DNA from 4 places in the Paenibacillus sp. NPDC058898 genome. Region 3 is predicted to be linked to each of the others. Evidence: riboswitches for the same ligand, from Rfam matches in the RefSeq annotation. Region 3 holds a riboswitch; each other region holds the start of a gene.
The links. Region 3 has a riboswitch for thiamine pyrophosphate ahead of tenA (thiaminase II). Riboswitches for the same ligand answer to the same signal wherever they lie in the genome.
Positions count from the first base shown of each region.

Region 1 (3,999 bases), on a different contig from region 3:
CGGTCGTTCTCGAACTGGATCAAAATCTGCCTGAATAGGATCAGGATAACGCACAGGGAAAGGCCGGTAAACAGTCCAGTCCACCCTCCAAAATGCTGCGCCATAAGGGCAAACATCCCGCCGAGCACGCTGTAGGGAAGCAGGTACCTTACGATCAGGTTTCCGGTTGAACGAGGCTCCCGCTCGCCAACAGATGGATTACGGGTATCAGGAGCGGACTGTCCGCCTGCGAAACTAATGAAAAATACCGATAACGTATAGAGTGGATACAGGTAAGAGCGAACCTCGATATCCAAAAGATCAACGAGATAGATGTACAGAACATCTCCGGCCATAAATGTACTTCCGCCAAGACATAACAGGATGGCCGCCCATTTCCTTAACTGTCCGGTATTAAAATACAACACCATTGTAAAAAAAATAAGTACCATTGCGCACAGTGGATACAGCATGTCCACCCAAAGGTTTCCCCATACTGTCTCATGGGCCAGACCCTGAAGCTCAGGCTTGATGAAATATTCCCATCCTACCGTCATGACCGCTATGCCAACAATCACGATATCCAGCATAAACCGCAGCCCCCGAAACGAACCCTGAACATGCCGGAATAAATAAATGAGAGAACTTGCGAACAGGATAAGTTCGATCCCCCAGAACAAATGGGTTAGAACTGACAGGAAAGCGCTCTCTTTTCCAAACCAGATATTGCATGCGTGGAGGGTTCGGGCCACTGCCTCCCCCATCAATCCGAGACTCGCAATAAGCCAAAACCTGCGAAGATGAACCTCAAAACGCCGACGGATCCGCATTAAATAAACGGAAGCGGCTGCAGGAGAAATAATGACTAGTACACGCTGAAGCGATAAAGCATCAGGCATCCACAGAGCGATCATTATCTGAATGAATGCATATATTATGGCGAGTCGAATCCACAGATGATCTGCTGGAGTTGGACTCATAAGCATTCCTCCTCGGCCAAAAGGTAAGCTGGTTCACTTTAAATGTGTTAGGTCTTTTGAATTAACATTTCTATTTCTCATGATACTTTTTGCCCACCCAAAAGTAAAGATGAGGAAATGAAAGAAAAATCATCTTATTCGCCTGTGCACGAACAACATAACACCCACTTGACGTATAGGAATTATATGATAATATTTCAGTCATATCTTATATGAATCGGAAAGGGTGTTGCACCATGTCACAGAAACGATTGGATCATGTTGGTATTGTTGTCCGGGACCTTGAAGCTACAATCGCCTTCTATACATCCGTAGTCGGACTTGAGCTGAAGGACCGCCTGACCCATACTAATGGCGTCATCCAGCTGGCGTTCCTAGGATTTAACGGCAGCAACGAGACGGAAGTCGAGCTTATTCAGGGATACAGCGACACGCTGCCTTCGGAAGGAACGGTACATCATTTTGCAGTCAGCACGGATAACATTGAAGAGGAATATGCCCGTGTGCAGGGACTTGACGTTCCTCACTTGGACGAGGAAATCGTGACGCTTCCGAACGGGTACCGCTATTTCTTCGTGCACGGTCCCGAAGGAGAATGGATTGAGTTCTTCCAGCGCTAACCTCTGCGTAGAAGCCGTATTCAAATACTTTATCTTGTGAAAGGTTCATAGCATCAATTAATTCTCCCATTGCATTAGTGTTCTAACAAAGACCTGTCACGTTCGCGCCTCTTCGAACTAGACAGGTCTGCTGTGTTAGGACTATAATAGCGGATGTAATGATCGAAACTTCATAAATACCGGGGGAGCTGGAATTTGGCCGGCTGAGAGTGTATCCGATATGATACTGACCCTTACACCTGATCTGGGTAATGCCAGCGTAGGAAGCCCATGTTTGCGGCAGCTTTTATTTGCCGTGGTATACACTTACGCCGTCATGCGTCCTGATATCATCAGGGCGTTTTTTTTGTGGAGTTGCGAGGTAATAGAAAGAGAACTTAAAGGAGAGAAGAAACGATGAAGAAGGGAAGATGGATTCCGCTGCTTCTCGCTTGCGTCCTGCTGATGGTTGCGTCCGGATGCGCTACAAGCGGAGAGAACAAAAAGATAGGCGCCGCAGGTGAGGACAGTCAGACTCCCGGGAAGCTCCGTGACGTACAACTGATGCTCGATTGGTCCGCCAATACGAATCACACCGGCCTGTATGCAGCGAAGGAGCTTGGGTATTATGAGGAAGAAGGGCTTAATGTCCAGATCGTCCAGCCGGGAGCAGGCGGAACGGATACGCTGGTCGCATCCGGAAACGTGCCGTTCGGTATCAGCTATCAGGAAGGCGTAACGCTGGCCAGAACCCAAGGATTGCCGCTCGTTTCTATTGCAGCGATCATTCAGCATAATACATCCGGCTTTGCGGCTCCCAAGGATAAAGGCATCTTGAAGGCAGGCGATTTTGAAGGGAAATCCTATGGCGGCTGGGGCTCGCCTGTGGAGGAAGCGGTTATGAAGTCCATCATGGAGATCGATGGTGCCGATGTCAGCAAGGTGAATATGGTCAATATGGGCGATGCCGATTATTTTACGGCCGTCAAACGCGACATTGATTTTGCCTGGATCTTCTATGCTTGGACGGGTATTGAAGCCGAGCTTCGCAATGAGCCGCTTGACATGATTTATGTGAAGGACTACTCCAAGCAGCTTGATTATTACACACCGGTGATCGTAACGAACGAGAAGCAGATCCAGGAAGACCCTGAGCTTGTCAAAGCGTTCATGCGGGCGACTTCAAAAGGATACGACTATGCGATTCAACATCCCGAAGATGCGGCAGCCCTGCTGACGAAGGCTGTTCCCGACCTGGATGCCGAACTGGTTCTAGCCAGCCAGAAATGGCTGAGCCCCCGTTATCAGGATGATGCATCCCGCTGGGGCGAACAGAAAGCCGAAGTATGGTCGGGGTACGCAGACTGGATGTTTGAGCGCAAGCTGCTGGAGAAGGAACTTGACGCTGACAGCGCATTTACCAATGAATTTTTACCGGAGAAGCCATAAGGTTATTTCTATATAAAAGAAGAGAGACGGCCTTTGCAGCAGGCCGCCTCTCTTCCATTACAATACAGCTTGCACGAAAGGATGAGTTTATATGGCGAATACTCTCTTGAGCATTCAAGTAATACCGAGAACGCCAAACGGGACCGACAGCATCCCTTATGTAGATGAAGCGATCAAGGTTATTCAGGAATCAGACGTGAAATACGAGGTTCATGCACTCGAAACGACCATGGAAGGAGAGCTCTCCGAGCTGCTCAGGATCGTTGAGCGCATGCACGAGGCGCTGGTGAATGCGGGCAGTCCCAGCATCATATCCCAGGTCAAAATCGCGCATCATCCAAGCGGCATCAGCATGGATAAGCTGACTGAGAAATACCGTCCATGAGAAGCTGGTGGAGTTCTGTTTGGCCGCCCGTTGTGGCGGTCCTCTTCTTTTTGGTGGTATGGCAGGCGGCAGTATCCGTGTTCGACATTGAACCCTTTATTTTGCCTGCACCGACGGCCATCGGGCATGAGGCCGTTACCGGAGCTTCCGGCCTCTTCCAGCATACAGCGGCCACCCTGCAATTAACCCTGATCGGCTTTATAATCGGTACGGCAATCGGTCTAATCATCTCGCTGGCACTGCACATGGTGCCTTTTCTCAAAACCTCCCTTTATCCGCTTCTTATTCTTAGCCAAAATGTGCCGACAATCGCCCTAGCCCCGCTTCTCATGATTTGGTTCGGCTTCGGCATGCTGCCCAAGGTTATCGTGATTACGCTGGTCTGCTTCTTCCCTGTCGCTGTTGCGGCCCTGGATGGACTCGCACGTACCGACCGCACCATGATGAATTATATGCAGATGGCGGGGGCTACCTCGTGGCAAATTTTCACCAAGCTGGAGCTGCCGCATGCCCTTCCCTCCATCTTCTCCGGGATTCGAATTGCGGCCACCTATTCGGTCATGGGGGCGGTTATCGGGGAATGGATCGGCTCGGACCGGGGAATCGG
Region 1 is NZ_JBMOSM010000012.1:80,633-84,631, reverse strand. Features, by position in the region: gene ACOZB4_RS26110 (diguanylate cyclase domain-containing protein) at 1-959, opposite strand, end outside; gene ACOZB4_RS26105 (VOC family protein) at 1,196-1,579, shown strand; TPP riboswitch at 1,751-1,862, shown strand; gene ACOZB4_RS26100 (ABC transporter substrate-binding protein) at 1,976-3,007, shown strand; gene ACOZB4_RS26095 (MTH1187 family thiamine-binding protein) at 3,099-3,392, shown strand; gene ACOZB4_RS26090 (ABC transporter permease) at 3,389-3,999, shown strand, end outside.
Region 1: another riboswitch for thiamine pyrophosphate. It lies ahead of ACOZB4_RS26100 (ABC transporter substrate-binding protein); the one in region 3 lies ahead of tenA (thiaminase II).

Region 2 (3,999 bases), on a different contig from region 3:
CTACGAGCGGGATGAAGATCGCATCCTTGAACTTAATCCGATCCAGTATCTTCATGAAGATAAAGGTTCCTGCCAGAGCGAATACAAATGCCACGAGCATTTTGATAAGCGGACCGCTTGTCGTGAAGACGAGCATGGCTACCAAAATCCCCAGTCTGGCAGAGTCCATCGTACCTGCCGTGGTCGGCGATACGAACTTATTGCGGCTGAGCTGCTGCATGATCAATCCGCAGATACTCATGCTGACACCCGCCAATATAAGACTGACAAGCCTAGGAATCCGGCTTACAAGCATAATATGCTGTTGTTGTTCTGTCATCGAGAACAGTTGCAGTGGCGAGATATCTTTAACTCCAATAAATAATGAGATTATCGAGAGTACCACAACGGCTGCAAATAAGTATCTAATCTTCATGTCTCTTCCTTCTATGCGTATGTCTCTAAAATATCCGGGATCTCGCAATTTCCAACGCCATTCTCATTGAGATTGATTATCAATCGCGCTCTGATATGCATTATATCATCCTCATTCTGGCTCGACAAGGGTAATTGAGAATCAAAATCAATTAATTTGTTCATACTTGTATATTTTGTTCATGAATTGTTCATAATATGAAGTTTCGAGAAGACATAGCTAATATCCTCAGGTAGGAAGCACTCCTTTCGTTTAAACCTCCATATAATGAAGCTTCTCAAAAAGCCAAACGGATTCAATTCATATTTAATAGATAAGGGAAATTATATTTAATCAAAAGTCGTTGACAATTACTCTAAGTTATATTAATATACTAACATAAATATTATTCCTAACTAAACGTAAGTTAATATGGAATGATAATTAAAAATATTGCTAAATAAGCAACATGCATATTTGCTTGAAGTAAAGGACATCTTCTTATCAGGCGTATGCAAATTCGATTACACCAGGAGGAATTTTTTCAATGTCTAAAGATTTTTCAACTGCACTCAAAAGTCGCCGTTCTTATTATGGGATTAGCAAAGAATCCGTTATCTCGGACGAGCGTATTCAGGAAATCGTAAACGAAGCGGTTAAGTATACCCCGTCTTCTTTCAACTCTCAAAGTGCACGCGTCGTTGTATTGCTTGGCGAACAGCATGATAAACTGTGGAATATCACGGAAGGCATCCTGAAGGAAGTCGTTGGCGATGAAGAAGCATTCAAATCCACTGCCGACAAAATGGGCGCATTCCGCGCTGGTTACGGTACGGTATTGTTCTTCGAGGACAACAACGTCATTGCCGGGCTGCAACAAAACTTTGCCGCTTATGCCGACAACTTCCCGATATGGTCCAACCAATCCAACGGCATGCTGCAATTTGTAGTATGGACATCCCTTGAAGCAGAAGGTCTGGGTGCATCCCTGCAGCACTACAACCCGCTGATCGACGAAAAAGTAAAATCCGAATGGAACATCCCGGAAAGCTGGAAGCTGCTTGCTCAAATGCCTTTCGGTAAGCCGGTTGCTGAACCAGGCGAAAAAGAATTTGCACCGCTTGAAGATCGCGTAAAAGTATACAACTAATTAAATAGATGAAAAAAGGCCGCCTCCCTAAGTTCCCGCAACTTGGATAGGCGGTCCTTTTATAATGGGCAAAGATTGAAAAACCGATCACTAAGCGATACAATTAGTCAAGTAAGAACCCTCGAACTTCTAAGATAACAGAAGCTCCGGGCAAACTTGCGATAACCAACTACATAGGATGTTGGCTGTACTAGGGGTGCCATGTGCTGAGAGACGGCGGTTTGCCGTTAACCCTTAACACCCGATCTAGGTCATACTAGCGTGGGGAAGTGTAGCATTTATGTTTATTTCTTTTCGTAGGCATAACTGCACTTTCTTCACGGGGTGCGGTTTTTTTTGCGTGGACTTATATCATGGGGAGGAAATAACAATGAATGAGCTTGTATGCGGAACCAGTCGGATCGTCGGGTGCCGGTTCTCGGTATTTCCCATGACGGACCGGTTTGTAGAGGTCATCATGGGCGCACTACGTTCCGTGGATACAGGGAAGGTATGGATTCAGACAGATGATGTGAGCACCTGTATTCGTGGACGTGCAGAGCATGTCTTTGATGTGACAAGGGCGATATTCGCCTATGCTGCAGCGAGTGGCGTGCATACCGTTTTTAATGGTACATATTCCATCGGTTGCCCCGGAGATACGGACGCCGATGTATATATGACCGAGGATTCGACTCTCTTAAACAACGACATCGGGGAACATGCCGATATTGAGACTGCCTGCCAATTCGCTCTTTACCCCATGGGGACCGATGACTACATGGATGTCATCTACAGTGAAGTTAATCGTACGAAGGCAGCCGGGACATTCGCCGGAAGCGTTCATTACGCCAGCCGATTAGATGGGTCACTGGCCCAGGTGTTTGGATCCCTTGAAGAGGCGTTTTTACATGCGATTCAATCCGACAGCAGCCATTTGGTCATGACTGCGGTTGTGTCCGCACACAGCCCTTCGGTCAAAGCCGCATCGAATTGAGCTTTATTGAGGCAGACAAAAGCCCGGCAATCGCCGGGCTTCTGTCACTACTGCCAAGAATCTTGACGGTTTAAACCCAAGCACTCAAGATAATTACGAGCAGGATAAAGAGAACCAAAATAATTCCTACTGAATTGTTCCATCCACCGCCGCCATATACTCCGCTCATGAAGATCCCCTCCTGGATTTAAAGAATGACGTGATGTAATCACACTTTTATAGTATTTCCCGTCTCGTGCTAGTGTCACGGCTAATGTACCCCTCTTTTTATATTGGCAAGGATATTCTATTCCTCATAACCAATGAGAAGCTTGCCTCCGTACGGATGGAGCATTTCCTCGGTGAATGCCATAAGAACTGAAGGATCATCCTGGCGATACATCGCCGTGAGCGCTGCTTCAAATCGTTCTCCCAAGATCGAGTCATAGCGGTTGAACAGACGGAACAGTGTTTTCCCTTCACCCGTCCACTCCCGGTTCACCCTAAGTACAAAATCACAGAGAATCGCCGCTATTTTGTGCACCGTAAACCACTTTTCGGCATCCCTTCGGGGACTCTGCAAATCCAGCAGGTACTCGGTTAGCATATAACGGTATTCGTTAATGTCGGTTAGCATCAAGGGCATGGGTCCGTAATTCAAGTCGCTTCGGGCTTCCGCCTGCACCTCTTCCCCCTCAGGCAGCGCGTGCAGCACCGTCCCTTCTACGACCATCCGCTGCAATGAAGGATTCGCCGCGCTCACTCCCTCATCGAAATATTCGCGATAGGAGGATAAAGACAAAATAAATATTTCCGCGATCCACCCATGTGCCTCTATCGTCTTCCTGCTGAAATCATGACCATCCCGTTCAATGACTATGATGTCCAAATCGGATTGTTCATTATGTTCACCTCTGCTCGCGCTGCCGCCAAGCACAGCAAGCAAACAGTCGGGATAATCGTATTGTATGATGCGTTCCGCTGCCTCTACCGGTTCCATCCTCATGACGTTTCCTCCAGTATAATTCTGATCCTCCCGAAAAAAGGGCTCAAAATATCTAATTCAGCTAAAACCCTAAACGTACCTGAATCATATGGTAAATAAATAAACGATTACCCTCATGTTGATGACAAGGAAGAAGGGATAGATGAGATGAACTATATTCATATGCTCTCCAAATTAGGTATGGGCAGTGCCCACCCGGGAGGATTCGAGGCAACCCTCCGAATGCTGAAGAATTATCCCATTCAACCGGGCAGCCGCATTCTGGAGGTCGGGTGTGGAACGGGCAGAACCGCATGCCATCTTTCGGAGATGGGGTATCAAGTAACGGCCATTGACCTGAACGAAAATATGATCAAAAAAGCCCGTGCAAGAGCCGAAGCGATGGAAATCGACGTGCAGTTCCAACAAGCGGATGTATGCGCATTGCCTTTCGAGGACAACCAATTCGACCTAATCATGGCCGAATCCGTTACCGTATTTACGGATACTACGAA
Region 2 is NZ_JBMOSM010000003.1:666,713-670,711, forward strand. Features, by position in the region: gene ACOZB4_RS11490 (ABC transporter permease) at 1-415, opposite strand, end outside; gene ACOZB4_RS11495 (nitroreductase family protein) at 942-1,544, shown strand; TPP riboswitch at 1,727-1,829, shown strand; gene ACOZB4_RS11500 (YkoF family thiamine/hydroxymethylpyrimidine-binding protein) at 1,915-2,520, shown strand; gene ACOZB4_RS11505 (sporulation protein YjcZ) at 2,591-2,689, opposite strand; gene ACOZB4_RS11510 (nucleotidyltransferase domain-containing protein) at 2,807-3,505, opposite strand; gene ACOZB4_RS11515 (class I SAM-dependent methyltransferase) at 3,653-3,999, shown strand, end outside.
Region 2: another riboswitch for thiamine pyrophosphate. It lies ahead of ACOZB4_RS11500 (YkoF family thiamine/hydroxymethylpyrimidine-binding protein); the one in region 3 lies ahead of tenA (thiaminase II).

Region 3 (3,999 bases):
AGTAGCCAAGACCAGTAGTAGCACCAAGCCAGCAGCAGCACCAATACCAGTAGTAGCACCAAGATCAGTAGTAGCACCAAGATCAGTAGTAGCCAAGACCAGCAAGTAGCACCAAGCCAGCAGGTAGCAACAAGATCAATAGTAGCACTCAGACCAGCAGTAGCGATAAGACCACCTGTCAACGGACTCCAGATCCCGTATTTCTCAAATTGCCCCCGATTTTTAAATCTAACGGACACAGGATCCCTTATTACCACAATAAACTGCCTATTTGCCTTCATATTCTATGAATAACGTATCTGGTGTCCGTTAACTCTCAAAAATCACATCTACTCAGCCAAATAACGTATCCTCAGTCCGTTACGCTCGAGGAGTAGTACCAAGTCAGTAGATCATCAGTAGCCAAGACCTGTAGTAGCATCAAGCCAACAGCAGCACCAATACCAGTAGTAGCACCAATACCAGTAGTAGCACCAAGATCAGTAGTAGCCAAGATCAGCAGTAGCAACAAGAACAGTAGTAGCACCAAGACGGCAGGTAGCAACAAGATCAGTATTAGCACTCAGACCAGCAGTAGCGACAAGAGCACCTGTCAACGGACTCCAGATCCCTTATTTCTCAAATTGCCCCCGATTTTTAAATCTAACGGACACAGGATCCCTTATTACCACAATTACCGGCCCATTTGCCATCATATTCTATGAATAGCGTACCTGGTGTCCGATAACTATCCAAAATCACACCTACTCAGCCAAATAACGTATCCTCAATCCGTTACGCTCAAGGAGTAGCACGAAGTCCAGTAGATCATCAGTAGCCAAGATCAGCAGTAGCAACAAGGCCAGCGTTAGCACCAAGATTAGCAGTCGCACCAAGACTAGCAGTAGCACCAAGAACCAGTAGCACCAAGGACCAGTAAGCACCAAGACCAGCAGCAGCCTCAGCTATACACGCTGCGTTACCCCGGTTTCTACCTCTAAACCATAGCTACTCTGAGTTCCCGCCGGCCCCTACATCGATTATAATGCCAGCCATCCATGCATACCCCTGGACACCGAATATTCATCTGGGCCCTCCCTGTAATGACGCTTTTGCTTCGCTTCCACCTTTTTACGAAATCTTTACCACAATCTCCGCACCGGCAACATAGGTCATCGCTTTGATGTATTCCGGGTCTTGGGCACGCTGTTCCACTTCTTCCGGAGTGAGGTCCTCCATTCGTGTTTGTACCCACCATATGTTGCCGAACGGGTCCCGTACCCGTCCCACCTTGTCACCGAAGAACAAGCTCGTTGGCTCCGTCACCGAGACGGCTCCTGCGGCCAGCGCTTGCTGATACACATCTTCGCAATCCTCAACATATAGTCGGAGGTATGCCGGGCTATCCGGCCATTCCGGTTTAGCGTCAAACATCATGACGACGGCATCCCCGATTCGGACCTCGGCATGGCCGATGATACCATCACCAACATAGACGCGCGCTAACTCTTCAGCTCGAAAAGCCCGCTGCAGGAAATCGATCAGCGCTGCGGAGTTTCTTGAGATGATCCACGGCGTTACGGACGTGTAGCCTTGCGGAATGGGCTTAACGTCTTTCGGTTGGTTTGGTTGGTTCGTCATAAATACGCTCGCTCCTTTAAACTTCATTTATTTGCATAACGCTTATGTACTCATTATGTTGGGGAATACATGACAGCCGAGCGTCAGTGTTCCCGTAACAAGTTTTGGCCGCCGGCGTTTTTTGCGAATGACCTCCGCCACCGTACATCATCCTAATCCCCACTCATGGGAAAGCTTCGAGCGTGGGGCTCCGCCCACGAACAGTTAACATTTGACAGCATCCATAAACCTATGTACAGTATTAGACAAAAGAATAGGAAGTCCACTAGGGGAGCCGTTGGCGGCTGAGACAAGAGCGTATCTTGGACCCTTTGAACCTGATCTAGTTCGTACTAGCGTAGGAAAGTGGAGCCTTCGTATATGAGGTCTCGGTGCGTGTTTTGGCGCACTGGGGCTTGTTGACGAAGCCGCTCCAGTTTTCGGGGGCGGCTTTTTAGCGTTGTCTGAAAAGTCGTGTCTTACGGACTTCCTGCTCTTCAATATGTTGGAGGTGGGGACAAAAATGAGTTTCACGCAAGCGCTCCGTCAGCACGCGGGAGATATTTTTCAAGCAATCTTTGATCATCCCTTTGTAAAAGGCATTGCCGAGGGGAACCTGGCGCGAGAACAGCTGATTCACTATGTGAAGCAGGATTTTGAGTATTTGAACGCCTACATGCGGATTTACGGTATCGCCATATCCAAATCGACCAGCAGGGAAGAGACCGCCACCTTTAACGAACAGATATCATTCATCTTGCACAGCGAGGTGCACCCGCATCAGAATTTGTGCGCAGCCGCCGGGGTGACCTACGAAGAGCTTCAAGGGTATCCGCTGGCTCCGTCCGCGCATCATTATATCCGACATATGCTGACGGTGGCGCATGAGGGTAGTCTGGGCGAGATTATGGCCGTATTGCTGCCTTGCCCATGGACGTATCTGGAGATTGGCCGCAAGCTGCTGGATGAAGTGAAGCCGGATGCATCCCATCCGTTCTATGACTGGATTTATTTCTACGGCAACCGTGGGGAAGACGCGACAGCCAAGTTCTGCAACCGTGTCGATGAATGGGCAGAGCGCGCGACGGCAGCCGAGCGGGAACGGATGAGGGAGCATTTCATGCTGAGCTGCCAGCTGGAGTATATGTTTTGGGACATGGCTTACAAGCAGGAGGAATGGCCGGTGCCGCTGCAGGCTGCGGTGCTATAAGGAGTCATAACAAGGACATAAATTCCAATTTAGATAAGAGAGGCGATTCATATGCATGCATGGGAAAAAGAGGTTTCGGCGCTTTTAACGAAGGTACAGCAGACGAGCCCCCTCGTTCACAATATGACGAACGTGGTGGTGACGAATTTTACGGCTAACGGCTTGTACGCGCTGGGCGCGTCGCCGGTCATGGCTTACGCGCCGGAGGAAGTGGCGGATATGGCCGCCATCGCGGGCGCGCTCGTATTGAACATCGGCACGCTGAACCGCGAGCTGGTGGATGCGATGATAATAGCGGGGCAATCGGCCAATGCACATGGCGTCCCGGTCCTGCTGGATCCGGTCGGTGCGGGAGCGACCCGTTTTCGGACGGAGTCGGCCTTGCGGATTCTGAGCGAGGTGAAGGTTTCGCTCGTACGCGGAAACGCGGCTGAAGTCGCTCATCTTATCGGAGAGGCCCGCGAGATCAAAGGCGTAGACGCAGGCAATAGCGCAGGCAGTCATCATGCCGAGTTGGCCGTGCGGGCTGCGCGCGAGTTAGGCACGATCGTGGCCATTACCGGTGAAGAGGACGTGATTACCGATGGAACGGAAGTGCGCATCATTACCGGAGGGGATGCGCTGCTTACGAAGGTGACCGGCGCAGGCTGCCTGCTGACCTCGGTGCTGGGAGCCTTTGCCGCGGTGGAAGCGAACCTGCTGCTTGCAGGTACGGCGGGTCTGGCCTTCTACGGGGCCGCGGCGGCGAAAGCTGCGGAGCGCACGGCAGACCAGGGACCAGGAAGCTTCCAAGTCGCTTTCCTGGATGAGCTGGCCAAGCTTCATCCAGGTTCGCTGGAGGGATATGCGGCTGTCCGGGAAGCGGGAACGGCCTTCCCTGGTGGCGCACGATGAGCAAGACTCGCGTGCCCCGGGCACTGACGATTGCCGGGTCCGACAGCGGCGGCGGCGCCGGCATTCAGGCCGATCTGAAAACCTTCCAGGAGCTCGGTGTATACGGCATGTCGGCGATTACCGCGATCACGGTGCAGAATACCTTGGGGGTTCACGGCGTATATCCGCTTCCCCCAGAGGCAGCAGCCGAGCAGATGGAAGCGGTTGGCTCGGACCTCGGAGTAGATGCATTGAAGACAGGCATGCTGTTCAATGCAGAGATCATTCGCCTGGTGGCTGACCGGATTCGGGCATTC
Region 3 is NZ_JBMOSM010000006.1:333,454-337,452, forward strand. Features, by position in the region: gene ACOZB4_RS18770 (hypothetical protein) at 1-62, opposite strand, end outside; gene ACOZB4_RS18775 (VOC family protein) at 1,111-1,620, opposite strand; TPP riboswitch at 1,878-1,981, shown strand; gene tenA (thiaminase II) at 2,123-2,809, shown strand; gene thiM (hydroxyethylthiazole kinase) at 2,861-3,703, shown strand; gene thiD (bifunctional hydroxymethylpyrimidine kinase/phosphomethylpyrimidine kinase) at 3,700-3,999, shown strand, end outside.

Region 4 (3,999 bases), on a different contig from region 3:
CAGGTTCCGCTATATGCTGCCCCGAGGCACGCGGGCGACCGCATGGATCAAGGGCGTACTGCCGGATCGGCTGTTTCAGCGGATCATTTATCGGATGCTGGGCTGGCGTTAATCATTCATGCAGCCAAAGATTTATGGCCTTAACTTGTCATGCGATGTTTGGTAAGGTAGATGGAATCACCCTTTTCTGGCTGGGGACGGGTGAAGCAAACCTAGCAGTTCTCCCATCTTCACCTTGGAGCCGGGTTCCAGGTCACCGCGAGGGGTAAACGTGCCGTTCTCCGTCAAAAGTACAACTGTAGAGCCGAATTCAAAGTACGCGAGTTCATCGCCGATTTCGTATTTCTTCACGTTCTCGTCAGCATAACGGATGCTGCTTACGTTCATGGCTCCGACCTTCACGACGGCAACTTCGCCGAACTCATGCGCAATATAGGTAATGAGGCGCTCATTGCGGCTGAGCACATTCCGGATATGGGTCATCGCAAAATCGTTCACGGGGTAAACGCGTCCCTTCAAATGCTCGCTTTCCGCCTGAACACCGGTTACCGGGGAATGAATGCGATGATAGTCGGTCGGGCTTAAATACAATACAAATGCATAACCGTGGATGTAGTTTTCCATTCTCGGTGATTTCGCGAGCAGCTCGCTCAAGGTATAATCCTGTCCCTTAACGCTCAGAATGGTACCGGCGTTGACGACGCCCATTGCCGAAATTGTGGCATCGACTGGGCTTACCATGGCGTCGGCGGTGTCATCTATGGCGCGAAGGCCTATTTTTAACCGGCGGGAAAAGAACTCGTTCAGTGAGCGGTATTCGTTGATTTCTTTCTCCGCTTCGTGCGCCGGAATTTGATAAATTCGTATGAATGCAGGTATTAGATGACGGCTCAGCCGGCTGTGGGAACAATGCCCCATGATTCGGGACAGCCACTTGCGGGAAGACAGCTCAGTCATCAGACGCAGCAATTGTTTAGCCATGTCATTCTCCTTTGTGCATAGGTGTCAGCAATAAACGTTGGTGGAAAAGCCAATCACTCTGATATTGACATAGAATGAGATGGAAATCAATAAATAGCCATTTTTGAAAAAAGGTTCTTGCTTATTCCGGAGTGAATGTGTATTTTAAAGTTAACATAAAACCGAATAGGAATACGGGGGCTTGAGTGAATCAGGCTGAGATTGCAGCTGCTATCCGCTGTTGACCGTTAATCTGAACTGGGTAATGCCAGCGTAGAGAATATCCGACCCTGCCTACATAGGGCCTATTTTTCCGTCTGCGCGTTTTTCCAGACGGTTTTTTGTTGTGTTTACACAAAAATAGAGGTGGAGAGGGGAATGTGTTGTTATGGGAACGTCTGTGCAAGAGAAGTTGGGGGTTCAGCCCCGAAAAGGACTGCGGTTAAGCGATATTTTGGTTACGGTACTGGTATCACTGGTGCTTGGCGTCATTTATCACTTCTGGGGCTCGGTTTACAATCTATTAAAACCGCTGTTCTTTGAAGCGGATGAGTTGTTATACGGCATGTGGTTCGCTGCAGCCACGCTTGCTTACTTGTTGATCCGGAAGCCGGGAGTGGCCATTATCGCGGAAGTGGCGGCGGCCCACGTAGAAGTGCTGTTTGGCAGCGGCTGGGGATTGACCCTACTGCTGTATGGCCTCATTCAAGGACTGGGGGCTGAATTGGTATTCGCGGCGTTCCGTTATCGGAGCACCTCGGCGTGGACGCTGGCGATTGCCGGTGCCGGCGCAGCCATCGGCTCGATGATCATGGACTTCTATTACAGCTATACGGATGACCTGCAGACGTGGATGTTCCTGGCCAAATACGGTATGCGGGTACTTAGCGGCGCCGTCATTGCTGGCCTCCTTATGCTCCTGCTGGCTAAAGCGCTTGACCGTACGGGCGTGACATCCCTGCTCCGTCCTGCGTCGAAGAAGGATTACGAAGCACTGGATGATCCGCGCCATGTCTAATGCCACGGTTAGCCCGGTTTCGGCTCATTCTGCTGAGATGCTTCCGGAACCGGCCGTGTATGTGGAGGAATTGCGCCTGAAGTATCCGGGCGAGGAGCAATTGATGTTCAAAGACCTCTCCTTCTCGGCTGTCCGCGGGGAGAAGGTGCTGCTGCTCGGTCCGAGCGGCTGTGGCAAATCCACGCTGCTGCAGGTGCTTAGCGGGATGATTCCCCACGCGACGGAGGTGCCGATGAAATGCGGGGCCCAGCTGATTCCACGCTCTTGGGGTTATGTATTTCAAGATCCGGATACCCAGTTCTGTATGCCGTACGTGGATGAAGAGCTGGCTTTCGTACTGGAAAATCTAAGTGTCCCCCGCGACAAGATGAAGGAGCGGATGCAGGCGGCCCTGCGCGAGGTGGGGCTTGATCTTGAGGAGCTCCATATGCCGATCGGGCATTTGTCCCAAGGCATGAAGCAACGACTTGCGCTGGCATCGGCTCTGCTGCTGGAGCCGGAAGTGCTGTTCCTTGACGAGCCGTCTGCGCTGCTCGACCCGGAAGGCAGGGAGCAAATCTGGTCCGCGGTGAAGGCTGTTTCAAAAGGGCGTACGCTGATCATCGTGGAGCACCGGATTGAAGAAATGGCTCAATACGTGGACCGCGTGGTGCTGTTCACCCCGGATGGCGCCATTCTGGGCGATGGTCCGCCGGGAGCGATATTCGCCGAATATGCGTGCGAGCTTCAGGCGTATGGCATCTGGTATCCCGGCGTATGGGAGGATTACGCGCAGACCCGGGCGGGCAGAGAGTTGTTTGCTCTGGTCGACGTGTTTGGCGACGAGTCGGGTAATATTGTACATGAGGCTGCTCCGACGTACGCTCAGCGTGTGGAGCCTGTCATTCAACTGGCGGATTTCAGAGGGCTCCGATGGGATAAACCCGTTATCGCTCTCCCTTCTGCGGAGGTGGTTCCGGGACAATTCATTGCGGTGGTAGGACCCAACGGAGCAGGCAAAAGCTCGCTGCTGCTCAGTTTGATGGGGCTGCTGCGCTCCGAAGGGACCTATGTGCTTTGCGGGGAAGAGGTCATTCAGGGCAAGCGCCGGAATGTGCGAAAGAAGAGAGAGCAGCAGCTGCGTCAAATCGGATTCGTGTTTCAGAATCCGGAGCTTCAATTCCTGACGGAGCGCATCGGTGATGAGGTGGTTTACTCGCTGCTGGTGGATCATGTGCCGCCGGAGGAAGCAAGGGCGCAGGCCGACCGCTGTCTTGAACGCTTTGGACTGAAGGGCATGGAGGCCAGGCATCCGTACCAGCTGTCGACAGGCCAAAAGCGCCGCTTGAGCGTGGCTACGGCCATGGCAAGACAGCCGTCCGTCCTTCTCCTGGATGAGCCAACCTTCGGACAGGATGCGCGGAATACGTTCGCGATTCTGGAGATGTGCGAGCAGCTGCGCCGCGCGGGAACCGCCATTCTCATGGTGACGCATGAAATGGAGATCGCGCAGCGGGTTGCCACGCATATATGGGAAATCCGGGAGGGACGGCTGACCTCGAGCATGCCTTCCCCGCGCTGGTCTGGCGGGATTGCATCCGAGCAGGCGGCTAAGCGAGTAAACGGCGCTGCCGATCCTCGGGGCACCTTAGCCGCGGCCGATCATCGCCTCACGGGGGTGAACGCATGAATATATGGAACCCCGTGCGGATCACTTGGCTGCACCGGGCGAATCCGGTGGTGAAGCTGGGACTGATCTGTGCGCTGTTTTTCATGACAGTGTTAACCCATGATCTTGATTTTGTTTTGTATCAGGCGCTTATCTTTATGGTCTGTCTGGTGGTGCTCAGCGGGGTGAAGCCGTGGAAAATGCTGTTGTTCTTTATTCCGTTTCTGCTTGCCTTCATATCGTCCGCCTCTTCCATGATGCTGTTCGGTAAGGGGGAGACGATCTGGTGGGAGTGGGGATTGTTCCGGGTATCGGAAGAAAGCTTCTACCGGGGGCTGCATTTGGGCTTTAAAGGAATTGCCTTTGCTTCGGA
Region 4 is NZ_JBMOSM010000011.1:98,098-102,096, reverse strand. Features, by position in the region: gene ACOZB4_RS25080 (SDR family oxidoreductase) at 1-112, shown strand, start outside; gene asd (archaetidylserine decarboxylase) at 178-981, opposite strand; TPP riboswitch at 1,145-1,257, shown strand; gene ACOZB4_RS25070 (ECF transporter S component) at 1,349-1,978, shown strand; gene ACOZB4_RS25065 (ABC transporter ATP-binding protein) at 1,971-3,647, shown strand; gene ACOZB4_RS25060 (energy-coupling factor transporter transmembrane component T family protein) at 3,644-3,999, shown strand, end outside.
Region 4: another riboswitch for thiamine pyrophosphate. It lies ahead of ACOZB4_RS25070 (ECF transporter S component); the one in region 3 lies ahead of tenA (thiaminase II).